Regions from separate parts of the Mycobacterium sp. ELW1 genome, predicted to be linked through region 3. Evidence: predicted binding sites of a transcription regulator. Region 3 holds the regulator's gene; each other region holds the start of a gene.
The links. Region 3 encodes LexA, which represses DNA repair genes until DNA is damaged. Its sites were predicted from a motif close to CGAACANNTGTTCG; they were not measured.

Region 1 (5,079 bases), 340 kb from region 3:
CGTTGCGCGGCTCGCTGGCCGGGCTCACCAAGGAGCAGCTTGCCGACGTCGTCATCGCCTACGAACCGGTGTGGGCGATCGGCACCGGCCGGGTGGCCAGCGCCGCCGACGCGCAGGAGGTGTGCGCCGCGATCCGGGCCGAGCTCGGCAACATCGCCACGCAGGAGATCGCCGGCGGTGTCCGGGTGCTCTACGGCGGCTCGGTGAACGCCAAGAACGTCGGTGAGATCGTCGCGCAGAAGGACGTCGACGGCGCGCTGGTCGGCGGGGCGTCGCTGGATGGGGAGCAGTTCGCCACCCTGTCGGCGATCGCCGCGGGCGGACCCCTCCCGTGACCGATGCCGTGACCGTGGCCCCGACCAGGTAGTCTGGTCGCCATGGTTTTGACTCTGCAGATCATCCTGGTCACCACCAGCGTCCTGGTGGTGCTCTTGGTGCTCCTGCACCGCGCCAAGGGTGGCGGCCTGTCGACCCTGTTCGGCGGCGGTGTGCAGTCCAGCCTGTCCGGTTCGACTGTGGTCGAGAAGAACCTCGACCGCCTCACGCTGTTCGTCACCGGTATCTGGGTGGTGTCCATCATCGGCATGGCCCTCCAGATCAAGTACAGCTAGTCCGTTCACCCCGACTCCTCGTCGTCCTTCCGGAGCAACCGTTCCGGGTGGTGCGCGTCGTTGACCCGTGGGGGACCGGTGCCGTCGCTCCACGCGATCCGGCCGTCTTTGGTGACAGTCGTCGTGTACGTGCCGTCGGTCGCCATCGCGTGGTCGCACGGGCAGCCGAAGTACAGGTTGTCGGCGTCGGTCGGGCCGCCGGCGCTCCACTCCAGCGCGTGATGCACTTCTGAGTGGTATCCGGGCTCGAAACAGTCCGGCTTGGTACACCCGCGGTCGCGGGCGTGGCAGATGATCCGATGATCGGCCGTCGCAAGGCGTTTCGCGCGACCGAGGTACAGCGGGCGTGCCGAGTGATCCTCGAACACCGCCAGGTAGTGCACCGCTTCGCCGGCCATCCGGATGACATCGCGCATCGGCAGGCGGCCGGTTCCGCCGGTACGGGCCCAGCCCGCCGCCTGCTCCAACTCGCCCAGTGTCGTCGTCACGATCACGGTGACCGGCAGTCCGCGATGCTGCCCCAAGACTCCCGATGACACAGCCGCCTTGAGGCCGAGCGTGATTCCGTCGTGGCAGCGCTGCTCCGGGCTTCGGTTGTCGCGTCCCTCGGCATCACCGGGGAGATGCCGCCCGGGCCGGACCGCGGCCGTCACCGCTTCGATGTAGGCGCGGCTCTCCGGATCCACCCAGCCGGAAAGCCGGCTCATGCCGTCGGGACCCTGCCGGCCCAGTCGCAGGCCGCGGCGTCGTGCCCGATCCTCGTCTGTGAACGTGCCGTCGGGATTCAGGCAGTCGGCGATCTCCACTCCGATTGCCGCGACGAACTTCGAATCCTGTTCTCGCGCGCGGCGAACCAGTGCGCGTTCCGCTGCGTCCCGGTCGGCCGGCGTGACGAAAGACGGCAGCCGATCGAGTGCATGGCACACCGCCGCAACGTGATCCTCGCCGACCTCACCGGCCTCGACCGCGGCCGCCAACACGGGCAACTCCGGCGGAAGTGTCGGCCCGGTCAGTGATCGACGCGGCCGCAGCCGAGCCGCCAGCGCGAACCGCCGCTTGACCTCCCCGGCGGTCACACGCAACCGACTGGCCAGGACGTCGCGGACCTTCGCTCCGGTAGCCAACGACGAGCCGTCGACCGGTTCGGCGATCTCGCCGAACATGCGGTAGGACAGCCCGCGGTTCACCCGGTTCCGGTCCTCGAGGCGTTCGGCCACCTCGATTCGAAAGGCGTTGCCCGCCAGATCAGTACAGATCGACCGAAGCCGGCCGTATGCGGCATCGATCGCGTCGAGTTCGGCGCGAACCCGGTCATGCACCGCCTGGGCGGTCAGGGGTTCGGCGGACATGCCACCACGGTATCGAACACATGTGCGAATAGCAGGGGCGAAGCCGCAACCTGTGGATGAAGTCGGGTCTGTGGACAACGCCACGACCCCACGCCCTGCAGCCCACAGCGAGCACCGGAATACTTGGGGGATGGCTGAAGCTCCGGACGTGTCGCTGGAACCGATCGGCGCGGTACAGCGCACCCAGGTCGGGCGGGAGGCCACCGAGCCGATGCGGGAGGACATCCGGCTGCTCGGGGCGATCCTCGGTGACACCGTGCGCGAGCAGAACGGCGACGAGGTGTTCGACCTCGTCGAAAAGGCCCGCGTCGAATCGTTCCGGGTGCGCCGATCCGAGATCGACCGGTCCGAGCTGGCCCAGCTGTTCGACGGTATCGACGTCCACCGCGCCATCCCGGTGATCCGCGCGTTCAGCCACTTCGCCCTGCTGGCCAACGTCGCCGAGGACATCCACCGCGAACGGCGCCGCGCAATCCACGTCGCCGCCGGTGAAGCGCCGCAGAACAGCACCCTCGCCGCCACCTACGACAAGCTCGATGCCGCGCAGCTGGACGCGGCGACGGTACAGAAAGCGCTCACAGGGGCATTGGTGGCGCCGGTCATCACCGCCCACCCCACCGAGACCCGCAGGCGCACCGTCTTCGACACCCAGCACCGCATCACCCAGCTGATGCGGGTACGGCTGCACGGTCAGGACGAAACCGAGGACGGCCGGCCGGTCGAGACCGAACTGCGCAGGCAGATCCTCACGCTATGGCAGACCGCACTGATCCGATTGTCCCGCTTGAAGATTCAAGACGAGATCGAAGTCGGCCTTCGGTACTACCCGGCGGCATTCTTTGACGTGATCCCGAAGGTGAATGCCGAGGTTCGCAACGCGCTGCGGACCCGCTGGCCCGACGCCGATCTGCTGCCCGAGCCGATCCTGCGGCCGGGCTCGTGGATCGGCGGTGATCGCGACGGAAACCCCAACGTCACCGCCGACGTGGTCCGGCTGGCCACCGGCAGCGCCGCCTACACCGCGCTGGGCCACTACTTCGCCGAGCTCAACAAGCTCGAGCAGGAATTGTCGATGTCGGCGCGGCTGGTGAAGACCACCGACGCTCTCGTCACGCTGGCCGACGCCTGCCATGAGCCGGCCCGGATGGACGAGCCCTACCGGCGGGCACTGCGGGTGGTGCACGCCCGGCTCACCGCGACCGGTCAGGCCATCCTCGACCGAGAACCGGCGCACACCCTCGACCTCGGTCTACCCCCGTACGAGACACCCGACGAGTTGCTCGCCGACCTGAACACCATCGACGCGTCACTGCGCGCCAACGGCAGCGCCCTGCTGGCCGACGACCGGCTGACCCGGTTGCGGGAAGCCGTGGACGTCTTCGGGTTTCACCTGAGCAGCCTGGACATGCGGCAGAACTCCGAGGTGCACGAAGAGGTCATCACCGAACTGCTGTCCTGGGCCGGGGTGCATCCGGACTATGCGTCGCTGTCCGAGGCGGAGCGGGTCGAGGTGCTGGCCGCCGAGCTCGCAACCCGCTGCCCCCTGGTCCGCGACGACTCTGAGCTCTCCGAGCTGGCTCGCAAGGAGCTCGACATCGTCTTCGCCGCCGCCCGGGCGGTGCGGGTGTTCGGTCCCGAGGCGGTGCCCAACTACATCATCTCGATGTGTCAGTCGGTCTCGGACATGCTGGAGGCCGGGATCCTGCTGAAAGAAGCTGGGCTGCTGGATGTTTCAGGTGAGGACGTCTACGCCCCGGTGGGCATCGTGCCGCTGTTCGAAACGATCGACGACCTGCAGCGCGGCGCCTCGATCCTCGAGTCGGTGCTGGACCTGCCGCTGTACCGCGCGATGGTGCACGCCCGCGGCGAGAGCCAGGAGGTGATGCTCGGCTATTCGGACTCCAACAAGGACGGCGGATACCTGGCGGCCAACTGGGCGCTCTACCGGGCCGAGCTGGATCTCGTGGAATCGGCCCGCAAGACCGGTATCCGGTTGCGGCTCTTCCACGGTCGCGGCGGCACCGTCGGCCGCGGCGGCGGCCCGAGCTACGACGCGATCCTGGCCCAGCCCCCGGGTGCGGTGAACGGCTCGCTGCGGCTGACCGAGCAGGGCGAGGTGATCGCCGCCAAGTACGCCGAGCCGCGGATCGCGCACCGGAACCTGGAGACCCTGCTGGCCGCCACGCTGGAGTCGACTCTGCTCGACACCGAAGGACTCGGCGACCTGGCCGAACAGGCGTACGAGGTGCTCGACGACCTCGCCGCTCGCGCCCAGCGGGCCTACGCCGAATTGGTCCACGAGACACCGGGGTTCGTCGACTATTTCAAGGCCTCGACACCGGTCAGTGAGATCGGCTCACTCAATATCGGCAGCAGGCCGACCTCGCGCAAACCCACCACGTCGATCTCCGATCTGCGGGCCATCCCGTGGGTGCTGGCCTGGAGCCAGTCGCGGGTGATGTTGCCCGGCTGGTATGGCACGGGCACCGCGGTCGAGGAGTGGATCGCCGATGGTGACGGCCGGCTCGAAGTACTGCAGGAGCTGTACAAGAACTGGCCGTTCTTCGCCACCGTGCTCTCCAACATGGCGCAGGTGCTGGCCAAGGCCGACATGGGCTTGGCCGCGCGGTATTCCGAATTGGTCGACGACGAGGAACTGCGCGCCCGGGTGTTCGACAAGATCGTCGCCGAGTACGGCCGCACGCTGCGGATCCATCAGCTGATCACCGGGCAGGACGACCTGCTTGCCGACAACCCGGCACTGGCCAGATCGGTGTTCAACCGCTTTCCATACCTGGAGCCGCTCAACCACTTACAGGTCGAGCTGTTGCGCCGCTACCGGTCCGGAGACGACGACGAGCTGGTCCAGCGCGGCATCCTGCTCACCATGAGTGGGCTGGCGTCGGCGCTGCGCAACAGCGGCTAGCCGATGGATCGCGACCGCGACGAGTCCGGCCGGCCCCGTAATGCCAGGGCCCGCGACGCGCTGGGCCGACCACTGCCGCCGGGCGTGCAGGGCGAACCCCGCATTCCCGACGATCTGAGTCTCCCGCCGGCCGACACCGTGGCCTATGCGCAGGATCTGCTGAGCCGAGGGCAGGCGTTCCACGCCCACGAAG
Region 2 (5,079 bases), 1.3 Mb from region 3:
CCGACGGACCGAGCACAGCCGAGATGGTCGGAACCTTGCCGGAGCATCGAGCCTGCGCGATCAGATCGGTCGGCGTGCGCCCGTAGTGTTCGCCGCCCGCGGCGCGGAAACCCGCCCCTTCCAACAACATCACCAACGGAATCTTGTTGCGCAGCGCGAGCTCGGCGAGCCGATAGCGCTTGGCATTACCTCCGGGACCGATGCTGCCGGCCAGTGTGGTGAAGTCCTCGGCGCCCACCATGACCGGCGTCCCGTCGATGCGACCCGCACCCGCCACTAATCCGTCCGCTGCGATCTCGCCGCCGACGAGGGTGCCGAACTCTTGGAAGGTGCCCGGGTCGAGGAGGTGATCGATTCGCGCCCGGGCGTCGAGCTTTCCCTTGCCGTGGTGCTTGGCCAGCCGCTCCTCACCGCCCATGGAGTGCGCGTGTTGACGGCGTCGGCTCAGGTCGTGGAGCGTGTCCTGCCAGTCCTGCGCATTGCTCATCGACGTGTCCTTACCGTGGCGGCGTTGACCATACTGAATTGCTTACTGTAGCGTCTGCCGACATGGGCGAGGTCGGCAGTCTCAAAGTCGACCGCGGCGTCATCAGCAGGCTTGCCGGGGTCGCGGACGGGGCCCGCGAGGTCGAACGGCTCGGTTACGACGGGTGCTGGACGGCCGAGATCAGCCACGATCCGTTCCTTCCCCTGACTCTGGCAGCCGAGCACACCACCCAGATCGAATTGGGCACGTCGATCGCGGTGGCCTTCGCCCGCAATCCGATGACCGTGGCCAACATCGGGTGGGATCTGCAGGACTACTCCCGCGGCCGGCTCCTGCTCGGATTGGGAACCCAGATCAAACCGCATATCGAGAAGCGGTTCAGCATGCCGTGGAGCCATCCCGTCCGACGCATGGGCGAGTTCGTCACTGCGCTGCACGAGATTTGGGCGAGCTGGCGCGACGGCACCAAGCTGAGCTTCGACGGCGAGTTCTACACCCACCGGCTCATGACGCCGATGTTCGTCCCCGAGCCGCATCCGTACGGGTCGCCGAAAGTGATGATCGCCGCCGTCGGTGAGTTGATGACGCAGATGTGCGGCGAGGTGGCCGACGGCCTTATTGCCCATGCCTTCACCACCAAGCGGTATTTCGACGAGGTGACCATTCCGGCGCTGGAGCGGGGGATGGCCACGTCGGGTCGCTCACGCAGTGAGTTCCAAGTGATGGCACCGGTATTCGTGGTGACGGGCACGGACGAAGCCGAGATGGCGGCATCCGCCGCGGCGTCACGGAAACAGATCGCCTTCTATGCCTCCACGCCTGCGTACCGGAAGGTACTGGAGTTGCACGGCTGGGGCGAGTTGCAGACCGAGTTGCACCGCCTGTCGCTGGACGGCCAGTGGGACACCATGGCCACGCTGATCTCGGACGAGATTCTCGGGACGTTCGCCGTCGTCGCGCCGCTGGACGGTCTGGCTGCGGCATTGAGGGAGCGCTGCGACGGAATCATCGATCGGGTGATGATCGGATTGCCTCCGTCGGCGTCGGAGGAGACCGTGCGAGCCTTTCTCGACGAGGTGCGTTCTAGCTGAGTTCCGTTGGGGCTCGGGCTTTTATCCACAGTTCCGCGTTCATCCACAGGTCGATTGTGGCCTCGGGTTTTTGTCGGTGGTTCGAACTAGTGTTCGATGTATGGGTTCGATCGACTCGGTGCTGGAGGCACTCGACGATGTCGTCGAGGCGTTGGCCGCAGTCGATCTCGATGTCCTGGATCCACCGGATCGGTTCAGGGTGCTGCAGCGGTTGGAGACCGCACGGCGTCGGCAGGTGGCGGTGTCGCACGCGGTGGTGGGGCGGTTGGAGCAGTTCGAGGGGTGTCCCCCGGTGCCGATCACGCTCGCGGATGTGTTGCGGATCAGCCCGCGGGAGGCCAAGCGCCGCATGCGGGATGCCGAGCAGGTGGCGCCGCGGCGAGCGTTGACCGGGGAGCCGCTGCCGCCGCTGCTGCCGGACACCTCCGCGGCCTGGCATGCCGGACAGTTGGATGGCGAGCATCTGCGGGTGATCCAGAAGTTCTTCCGCGATCTGCCCGATCACGTCCCGGCGGTGCAGGTCGAGAAGGCCGAACGCACACTGGCCGAGCACGCGCAGACGATGCGACCCGATCAGTTGGAGAAGATCGCGCTGCGGCTGGCGTTACATCTGAACCCCGACGGCACGTTCTCCGATGACGATCGGGCTCGCAAGCGCGGATTCGTCTGGTGTGGTGGGCAGGGCGTCGACGGGATGAGTGTGGGCCGGCTGATCGCCACGCCGGAGTTGCGGTCCATGCTCGATGCCTGGTTCACCAAGTTCGCCGCACCCGGTGTCTGCAATCCAGCAGATCAATCCCCGACCATCACCCCGACCGAGGAGACAGCCGACCGTGACCTGCGCAGCCACGGCCAACGCCAACACGATGCGTTGACCGCCTTGGTGCGTGGTCAACTCGGCGATCCGAAGTTAGGGCAGCACAACGGGTTACCGGTCACGGTTATCGCATCGGCCACCCTCCAAGACCTTCAGGCCACGACCGGGCACGCGGTCACCGCCACCGGCACCCTGCTACCCATCCCGGACGTCATCCGGATGGCCAGCCACGCCTACCACTACCTGGCACTGTTCGACGGGGTGCGCGGGCAGGCGTTATGGCTCGGCCGCACCAAACGCGTGGCTTCGGCTGATCAGCGGATCATGTTGCACAGCAAGGACCGCGGCTGCACCCGCCCCGGCTGCGATGCACCCGGATACCTCACCGAAGTCCACCACGTCGACGAATGGGCCCAGGGCGGGCTGACCAACATCGACACACTCACCCTGGCCTGCCCAGCCGATCACCGACTCCTCGACCACGGCTGGAAAACCCGAAAACTCGCCAACGGCGACACCGAATGGATACCCCCACCGCAACTACCACTCGCCGCAGGCACCAACGACTACCACCACCCTGAGCGTTTCCTGCCGAAAGACGACGATCCGTAGGCGCGGGGAATGAATCGGCACCCGTGGCGCTTGTAGGCAAGCATGACGTTCACGCTGACCGATGACTCAGCCCTGCTTCAGCCGATCACCATCGGGGCGAACACCGCACGGAATCGGCTGTTCATGGCGCCGCTGACGCGCTCGCGCGCCGAATCGGACGGCACGCCGAGCGACCTGCAGGTGGAGTACTACGCGCAGCGTGCGTCGGCAGGGTTGATCATCACCGAAGCCACCGCTGTCTCCCAGGTGGGCAACGGCGCCTACGTCAACACTCCCGGCATCTACACCGACCGCCATCAGGAGAAGTGGGGCGAGGTGGCCGCGGCCGTGCATGCGCAGGACGGGTTGATGTTCATGCAGATCTGGCATGTCGGCCGGATGGCCCACCCGGACATCAGCGGCGCCGAGTCGGTGGCGCCGTCGCCGATCGCGGCGAAGATGGCGGCACACACGCCGGGCGGTAAGAAGCCGCTGCCGGTGCCGCGGGCATTGGCCACCGACGAGATCGCCGGAGTGGTCGCGCAATTCCGCGCTGCCGCGCGTCGCGCTGTCGATGCCGGGCTCGACGGTGTCGAAATCCATTCCGCCAACGGCTATCTGCTGCATCAATTCCTGGCCGACGCCACCAACACCCGCACCGACCGGTACGGCGGCACCGCGGAGAACCGCGCACGGCTGACCGCGGAGGTCGTCGAGGCCGTCGCCGCCGAGATCGGGGCCGACCGGGTCGGTCTGCGGATCTCGCCAGGAAACGGTGCCGGTGACGTCAACGAGGTCGACACCGTCTCAGCCTATGAGGCTCTGCTGGAACGCATTTCGCCGCTGGGGCTGGCGTACCTGCACGTCCTGATCAACCCGGACTCTCCTGAGTTCGGCATCGTGCGGGCACTGTGGTCCGGACCGTTCGTCCTGAACACCGGCCGGGAAGTCGACACCAGCTTTTGCGAACTGGAGAACCTTGCCGACTGGGGTGCCATCAGTGCGGCCGCCGTCGGCCGCGCCTACCTGGCCAACCCTGACCTCATCGAACGGCTGCGCACCGGTGCCGAGCTGACCGAGCCCGACGTCGCGACGTTTTACTCGCCGGGCCCGGCGGGTTACGTCGACTACCCGACGCTGGCGCCGACCGCCTGAGCTGACTTCTCGTGTAGCCGCTGACGCTCGACGGTGGCCAGATAGAACGCCCACGCGAACGCGAAACTGGTGAACAGGCTCGACACGAAGAACAGCCATGGCCGACGAATACCGCGCCGGTACCCGTCGATGATGGTGAACAACGGCAGCAGGATCACGTTGCCGATCGTGTAGTCCTGGCTGGCTGAGGCCGCTGCCGGGTTGTCGTAGCCCAGGGTGATGAACTGCCACCAGCTGCCCGCGCCGGTGAAGACATTCCCTGAGCCGTCGGCGTACTGGTGCACGAACTGGATGTTGAAGTACCAGCCCAGCACCACCGATGCGATGCCGACCAGGTAATACAGGATCTCGAGCGCACTGACCGCAGGACCATTGGCCGGCCGCCGGAACACCGCCGAGTTGGATCCGATGATCCATGCGATGACGAGGACGGCCAGCACTGCATGAACGAGGAGCGTCATGGCTTCGTAACTGTAGTGAAGTCCAGTAGCCGTTTTGTCAATTTTGACAATTCTTTTTGAGGTACGTTACCCCCGTGGTTCGCCCTGCTCAGACAGCGCGCAGCGAGCGCACGCGGGACGCCCTGCGGCGCGCCGCCCTCGTGCGCTTTCTGGCCCAGGGTGTCGAAGACACCTCGGCCGAGCAGATCGCCGACGACGCCGGGGTGTCACTGCGCACCTTCTACCGGCACTTCACGTCGAAGCACGACCTCCTGTTCGCCGACTACGACATCGGGCTCGAGTGGTTCCGGGCCGCCTTGCAGGCGCGCACGCCCGGGGAGTCGATCATCGAATCGGTGCAATCGGCCATCGACGCCTCGCCGTACGACCCCGAAGCCGTCGCGCAGATCGCCGCGCTGCGTGCCAAGGAACTCGACGCCGGCCGCATCGTGCGCCACACCCGGCAGGTGGAAGCCGAATTCGCCGACGCGATCGCCG
Region 3 (5,079 bases):
GAAGACTTTCACCACCGTGCCGCCCGAGCTCGCTGGCAACTTGACCGGTGTCGAGGTACCCAGCGACGCGACGACGGCGATCAACCAGGCCTGGCGGGCCGCCGGGGGCCTCGCGGGACCGCTCGGTGCCCGCCAAGGAGCCCAGCAGGCCATCGGCACCGACGGCGCCGCCCAGGATTACGCGGGCGGCAAGATCTTCTACTCACCGGCCACCGGCGCGCATGCGGTGACGGGCGCGATCCTGGCCAAGTACGAGGCGCAGGGTGGGCCGACCGGCGACCTGGGCCTGCCGACCGGGACCGAAGCCGACGGCGGCGCGCCCAACAGCCGGGTCAGCGCCTTCAGCGCCGCTGACAAACCGGTGATCTTCTGGACGCCCGACAACGGCGCCATCGTGGTGCGCGGTGCGATCAACGCCGCCTGGACCAAGCTGGGCGGGGCAACTGGCAAGCTGGGAGTGCCGACCGGCGAGCAGAGCGTCAACGGCGACACCGTGACGCAGAAGTTCAGTGGTGGCGAAATCTCCTGGAACAAGGCCAGCAACACGTTCACGACCAAACCGCCGGAGCTCGCCGGTTCGCTGTCCGGCGTTCAGGTTCCGGCTGCCGGGCCGCAGGCCGGCCAGTCGGGCGCCAAGTCCGGCAGCGGTTCCACCTTCCACTGGTGGTGGCTGCTGATCATCGTCCCGGTCCTGTTGTTGCTGGCCGTGATCGGCCTGGGCGTGCTGTGGCTGCAGCGCCGCCGTAGCGGTGGCGAGGAGATCGACGACGACTTCGAGGACTACGACGACGACGATCACTGGCCCAGTGAGGTGGCCGGTGAGGCCGACGCGGCGGCGGCCTCGCGCTTCTCGACCTATCCCGACGGCGGCGTCCCGCAGGTCGCCGCTGCGCCGGGCTTCGGCTGGGCGCCCGAGGGAGACGAGAAGTCTCAACCCGGACCCGAGGACGTGTTCGACGGCGATCAGGACGCCATCGACACCACGCCGACCCGCATTCCCGCCGAGGCTGCCGAAACCGGCGGGTACGAGGCTGAGGAAGCCGACGAGGTGCCCGCGGAACTCGAGTACGCCGAGGTCGAGGAAGTCGAAGACGACGACGAATCGAGCGATTCAGGCCGGCATGCGGCGGTGAATCTCGGAGAGTCGCAATCGATGTGGCGACTCGACATGGGCGAGCTCGGCACGCCGCGGCGTCGTCGCGCCGCGGAGCCGGAGACCCCACTGGCGCCCGAGCCGGCACCGGAGGAGATTCTCGAGTCCGACGTCGTCGACATCGAGGAAGAAGACTCCACCCAGCCGGCAGAGGTCCTGCAGTCCGACGTGCACGCCGAAGCCGCAGCCAATCGCCCGGCGATCCACCTTCCGCTGTCGGATCCGTATCAGGCGCCCGAGGGGTATGTGGTCAAGGCCAATACGCATTCGGGGCTGTACTACACCCCGGACTCGGCGCTCTACGACCACACCGTGCCCGAAGTGTGGTTCGCCAGTGAGGAACTCGCGCAGGCGAACGGATTCCACAAGGCGGAGTGAGGCTTCCGCCCCCGTCCGCTAGACCTTGCGCAGAACGGTGACGACCTTGCCGAGGATCGCGGCGTCGTTACCGGGAATCGGGTCGAACGCCGGGTTGTGCGGCATCAACCAGACCTGACCGCCGGTGCGCTTGAACGTCTTCACCGTGGCCTCGCCGTCGATCATCGCCGCGACGATGTCGCCGTTGTCGGCCACATTCTGCTGACGGACCACGACCCAGTCGCCGTCGCAGATCGCGGCGTCGATCATGGACTCACCGACGACCTTGAGCAGGAACAGCGACCCGTCGCCGACCAACTCGCGCGGTAGCGGGAACACATCCTCGACGGCTTGCTCGGCGAGGATCGGGCCGCCGGCAGCGATCCGGCCGAGCACTGGCACAAAGGTCGGCTCGGGCAGCGTGTCCGAACCGGCGACCTCGGTGCGCACGGTGCTCACCGCGTCGTCGGCTCCGCGCACGTCCACCGCACGCGGCCGGTTGGCATCGCGGCGCAGATAGCCCTTGCGCTCCAGAGTGCGCAGCTGGTGGGCCACCGATGACGTGGAAGTGAGCCCGACGGCGTCGCCGATCTCACGGATGCTGGGGGGATAGCCGCGGCTGGTGACTGAGGCGCGGATTACGTCGAGGATGGTTCGCTGCCGCTCGGTCAGCCCGGATGTCTCACTGCGCTCGCTCATGGGGCCGAATCTAGCCGGGCCCGCGTCAAAATTCAAACATTTGTTCGACCGTGTCGCGATTCTGCGTTCTCGGCGGCCGGCGGAACAGAACTTGTCGGTGGTCGGATTTATTCTTCGAACACGCTCGCTCACATGTTCGGTGTTCGAACGCATGATCGAGTATATTTCGAACACAAGAGCGAACCGGGGCGGCCCTGAAGGAAGGACACGGACGTGACAGTCATCGATGATCGACAGGTTTACATCTCGGCACCGGTGTACCGGCGGACAGCCGGCGCGCCCGTTGTGCCTGCTCGGCGCCGCCCGGCCGGCGGCCGCGCGCATCGGCCGTACCCGGCACGGCCGGCGATCACGCCGATGCAGTACCGCGGCACCGGTGTCGCGTTCTCCCGGGCACCGCATACCCGCCGGCCGGTCAGCACCGCGGTCACGATCGCGCTGGCCGGGGTGGCCGCGCTGATCACGCTGTGGCTGGGCTTGGTCGGGCACTTCAGCGCCACGCCGGCGGCCACCGAGCAGATGCCGGATCAGCTCGCCGTCGTCCAGGTCCAGGCGGGGGAGACGTTGCAGCAGCTGGCCGGGCGGGTCGCACCGGATGCGCCCGCCGGACAGGTGGCGCAGCGCATCCGCGACCTGAACAAGCTCGAGTCGGCGTCGCTGGACGCCGGGCAGACGCTGATCGCGCCGATCGGCTGACGGCCGTGCCGGCCGCAGCCGCTCCCGCGGGCGGCGCAGGTAGGCTCTCAATGGTTCGACGTATCGGGCCACTGAGCGAAGGAGCGGTCATGCACTGTCCGTTCTGCCGCAACCCGGACTCCCGCGTTGTCGATTCCCGCGAGACCGATGAAGGCCAGGCCATTCGGCGTCGCCGCTCCTGTCCGGAGTGCGGCCGGCGGTTCACCACTGTGGAGACCGCGGTGCTGGCGGTCGTGAAGCGCAGCGGCGTCACCGAGCCGTTCAGCCGGGAAAAAGTCGTCAGCGGCGTTCGCCGCGCCTGCCAGGGCCGCGACGTCGATGACGACGCGCTCAATCTGCTGGCGCAGCAGGTAGAGGACACGGTGCGGGCCGCCGGCTCGCCCGAGATCCCCAGCAATGAGGTCGGACTCGCCATCCTCGGCCCGCTTCGTGAACTCGACGAGGTCGCCTACCTGCGATTCGCGTCGGTGTACCGCTCGTTCAGCTCAGCTGAGGACTTCGAGCGCGAGATCGAGGCGCTGCGCGCGCACCGGTCCGTCGGCACATCCGGCTGAGCAGCTCAATCCAGCTGTCGCACACTGTCGCTGACCACTCGGCCGGCGATCAGCACCCACCCTTGCGCGTCCCACGTCGTGAAGATCTGCGATCCCTTGCCCTGTGTGATCGTCAGGTCACGGCTCAGGTAATCGGTCACCCGCGCCGCCGCCGATCCGGTGGCCTCGTCTTCCGGCACCCCGAGGTCGGCGGCGAACATCCGCGACCGGATGTGCCCGCCGTCGCGGTCCAGCCAGGCCCACAGATAATGCTCCGCGTCGTCGGAATAATCGTCCGGATCGGCGGCCAGCAGCTCGTCCACCGACTCCAGGTCGTGGATGGCGAACTCCGGTGACCACTCCGCCCGAACCCGGATCACCGTGCGGTCATCGTCGTAGGAAACCCCGACGATGCCGGCAGGAACCTGCAGAGTGTGAATCGGCGTGCCGCGCTCCCGTAGCCACCAGGCCGCGCCCACGGTGGGGTGCCCGGCAAACGGCAATTCGGTGGCCGGAGTGAAGATGCGGGCGTGCGCTGTGGTTGATCCGTCGGCCGGCAGATCGATGAATATTGTTTCGCTGTAGCCTAATTCGGTCGCAATGCGCTGGCGATCGCCGGCGGGTACGGTGGCCGCGTCCACCACGCCCAGCGGATTGCCGAAGTTGCCACCTTCATCGGTGAACACCCGCAACACAGTCACGTCGACAGTCATGATTCGACTCTACGACGCTGAGGTCAGGTGGCACTGCGCTCGTCAGCGCCGAGGGCGTCGAGCACCGCGACCCGGGTCTTCAATGACCCGGTGACCAAACGCTCGGAGAGCCCACTGCGAAGCAGTTCACGCAAGGCGTCCTGGTCGTATTCGGCGGGGGCCGTCGCGTCGATGAACTTCTCGACGATCTCGACGAAGCGGTCGGGGTCGTCGTGGAACGGAAAGTGCCCGGAACGGCCGAAGATCTCGAGCCGGGAGCCGGGCATGGCGGAGTGCGCCATCCGGGCGTGGCTGACCGGGATGACCGCGTCCAAATCGCCCCAAATGAGTTGTACGGGAACGGATTCGGTCAGATAACATCGGTCCAGCATGGTGACCACCTGGCCCCGCCAGTCCACCACCGAGCGCAGTGTGCGGGTGAATGCCGACGAGGCGGTCGGCTCGGGCAGGTCGGCCAGGATGCGCAGCGCATCCGGCAGGTCGCGGCCCAAACCGGTGGAGCCGAAGACGCTGCCCAGCGCCCGGCCGGCAAGCTGCAGTGCGGGCAGCACCATCGGCAGTCGCAGCAGCGCCAAGGCCTCCCCGCCCAACGGAAGCGAGGCGGCCCGCAGCGCGATGTTGACCTCCTTGGTCACCCCGCCCGCGCTGACCAGGATCAGCCGCTCCACCAATTGCGGGAACTGGTAAGCGAATTGCATCGCCACGCCGCCGCCGAGTGAATGCCCGACCACCGTCACCTTGTCGAGGTCGAGCACGCTGAGCAGATCGCGCATGCCGTTGGCGTAGGCCGCCACCGAATAGTCGGCGCGCGGTTTGTCGGACTGTCCATGCCCCAGCAGGTCCGGGGCGATCACGGTGAACCGCTGGGCGAGCTTGCTGTGTACCGGATGCCAGGTCGTCGAGTTGTCACCGATCCCGTGGATCAGCA

Region 1: the regulator LexA is predicted to act here: its motif matches at 1,974-1,987, upstream of D3H54_RS16430 (HNH endonuclease signature motif containing protein).
Region 2: the regulator LexA is predicted to act here: its motif matches at 1,661-1,674, upstream of D3H54_RS24620 (HNH endonuclease signature motif containing protein).

What each region holds. Positions count from the first base shown of each region.
Region 1 is NZ_CP032155.1:3,486,004-3,491,082, reverse strand. Features, by position in the region: gene tpiA (triose-phosphate isomerase) at 1-335, shown strand, start outside; gene secG (preprotein translocase subunit SecG) at 378-611, shown strand; gene D3H54_RS16430 (HNH endonuclease signature motif containing protein) at 617-1,960, opposite strand; gene ppc (phosphoenolpyruvate carboxylase) at 2,091-4,886, shown strand; gene D3H54_RS16420 (DUF309 domain-containing protein) at 4,890-5,079, shown strand, end outside.
Region 2 is NZ_CP032155.1:5,157,021-5,162,099, reverse strand. Features, by position in the region: gene D3H54_RS24630 (acyl-CoA carboxylase subunit beta) at 1-487, opposite strand, end outside; gene D3H54_RS24625 (LLM class F420-dependent oxidoreductase) at 550-1,578, shown strand; gene D3H54_RS24620 (HNH endonuclease signature motif containing protein) at 1,679-3,007, shown strand; gene D3H54_RS24615 (alkene reductase) at 3,050-4,141, shown strand; gene D3H54_RS24610 (DUF2834 domain-containing protein) at 4,114-4,602, opposite strand; gene D3H54_RS24605 (TetR/AcrR family transcriptional regulator) at 4,677-5,079, shown strand, end outside.
Region 3 is NZ_CP032155.1:3,823,661-3,828,739, reverse strand. Features, by position in the region: gene D3H54_RS18145 (LGFP repeat-containing protein) at 1-1,531, shown strand, start outside; gene lexA (transcriptional repressor LexA) at 1,550-2,209, opposite strand; gene D3H54_RS18135 (LysM peptidoglycan-binding domain-containing protein) at 2,423-2,905, shown strand; gene nrdR (transcriptional regulator NrdR) at 2,995-3,459, shown strand; gene D3H54_RS18125 (PhzF family phenazine biosynthesis protein) at 3,465-4,151, opposite strand; gene D3H54_RS18120 (alpha/beta fold hydrolase) at 4,175-5,079, opposite strand, start outside.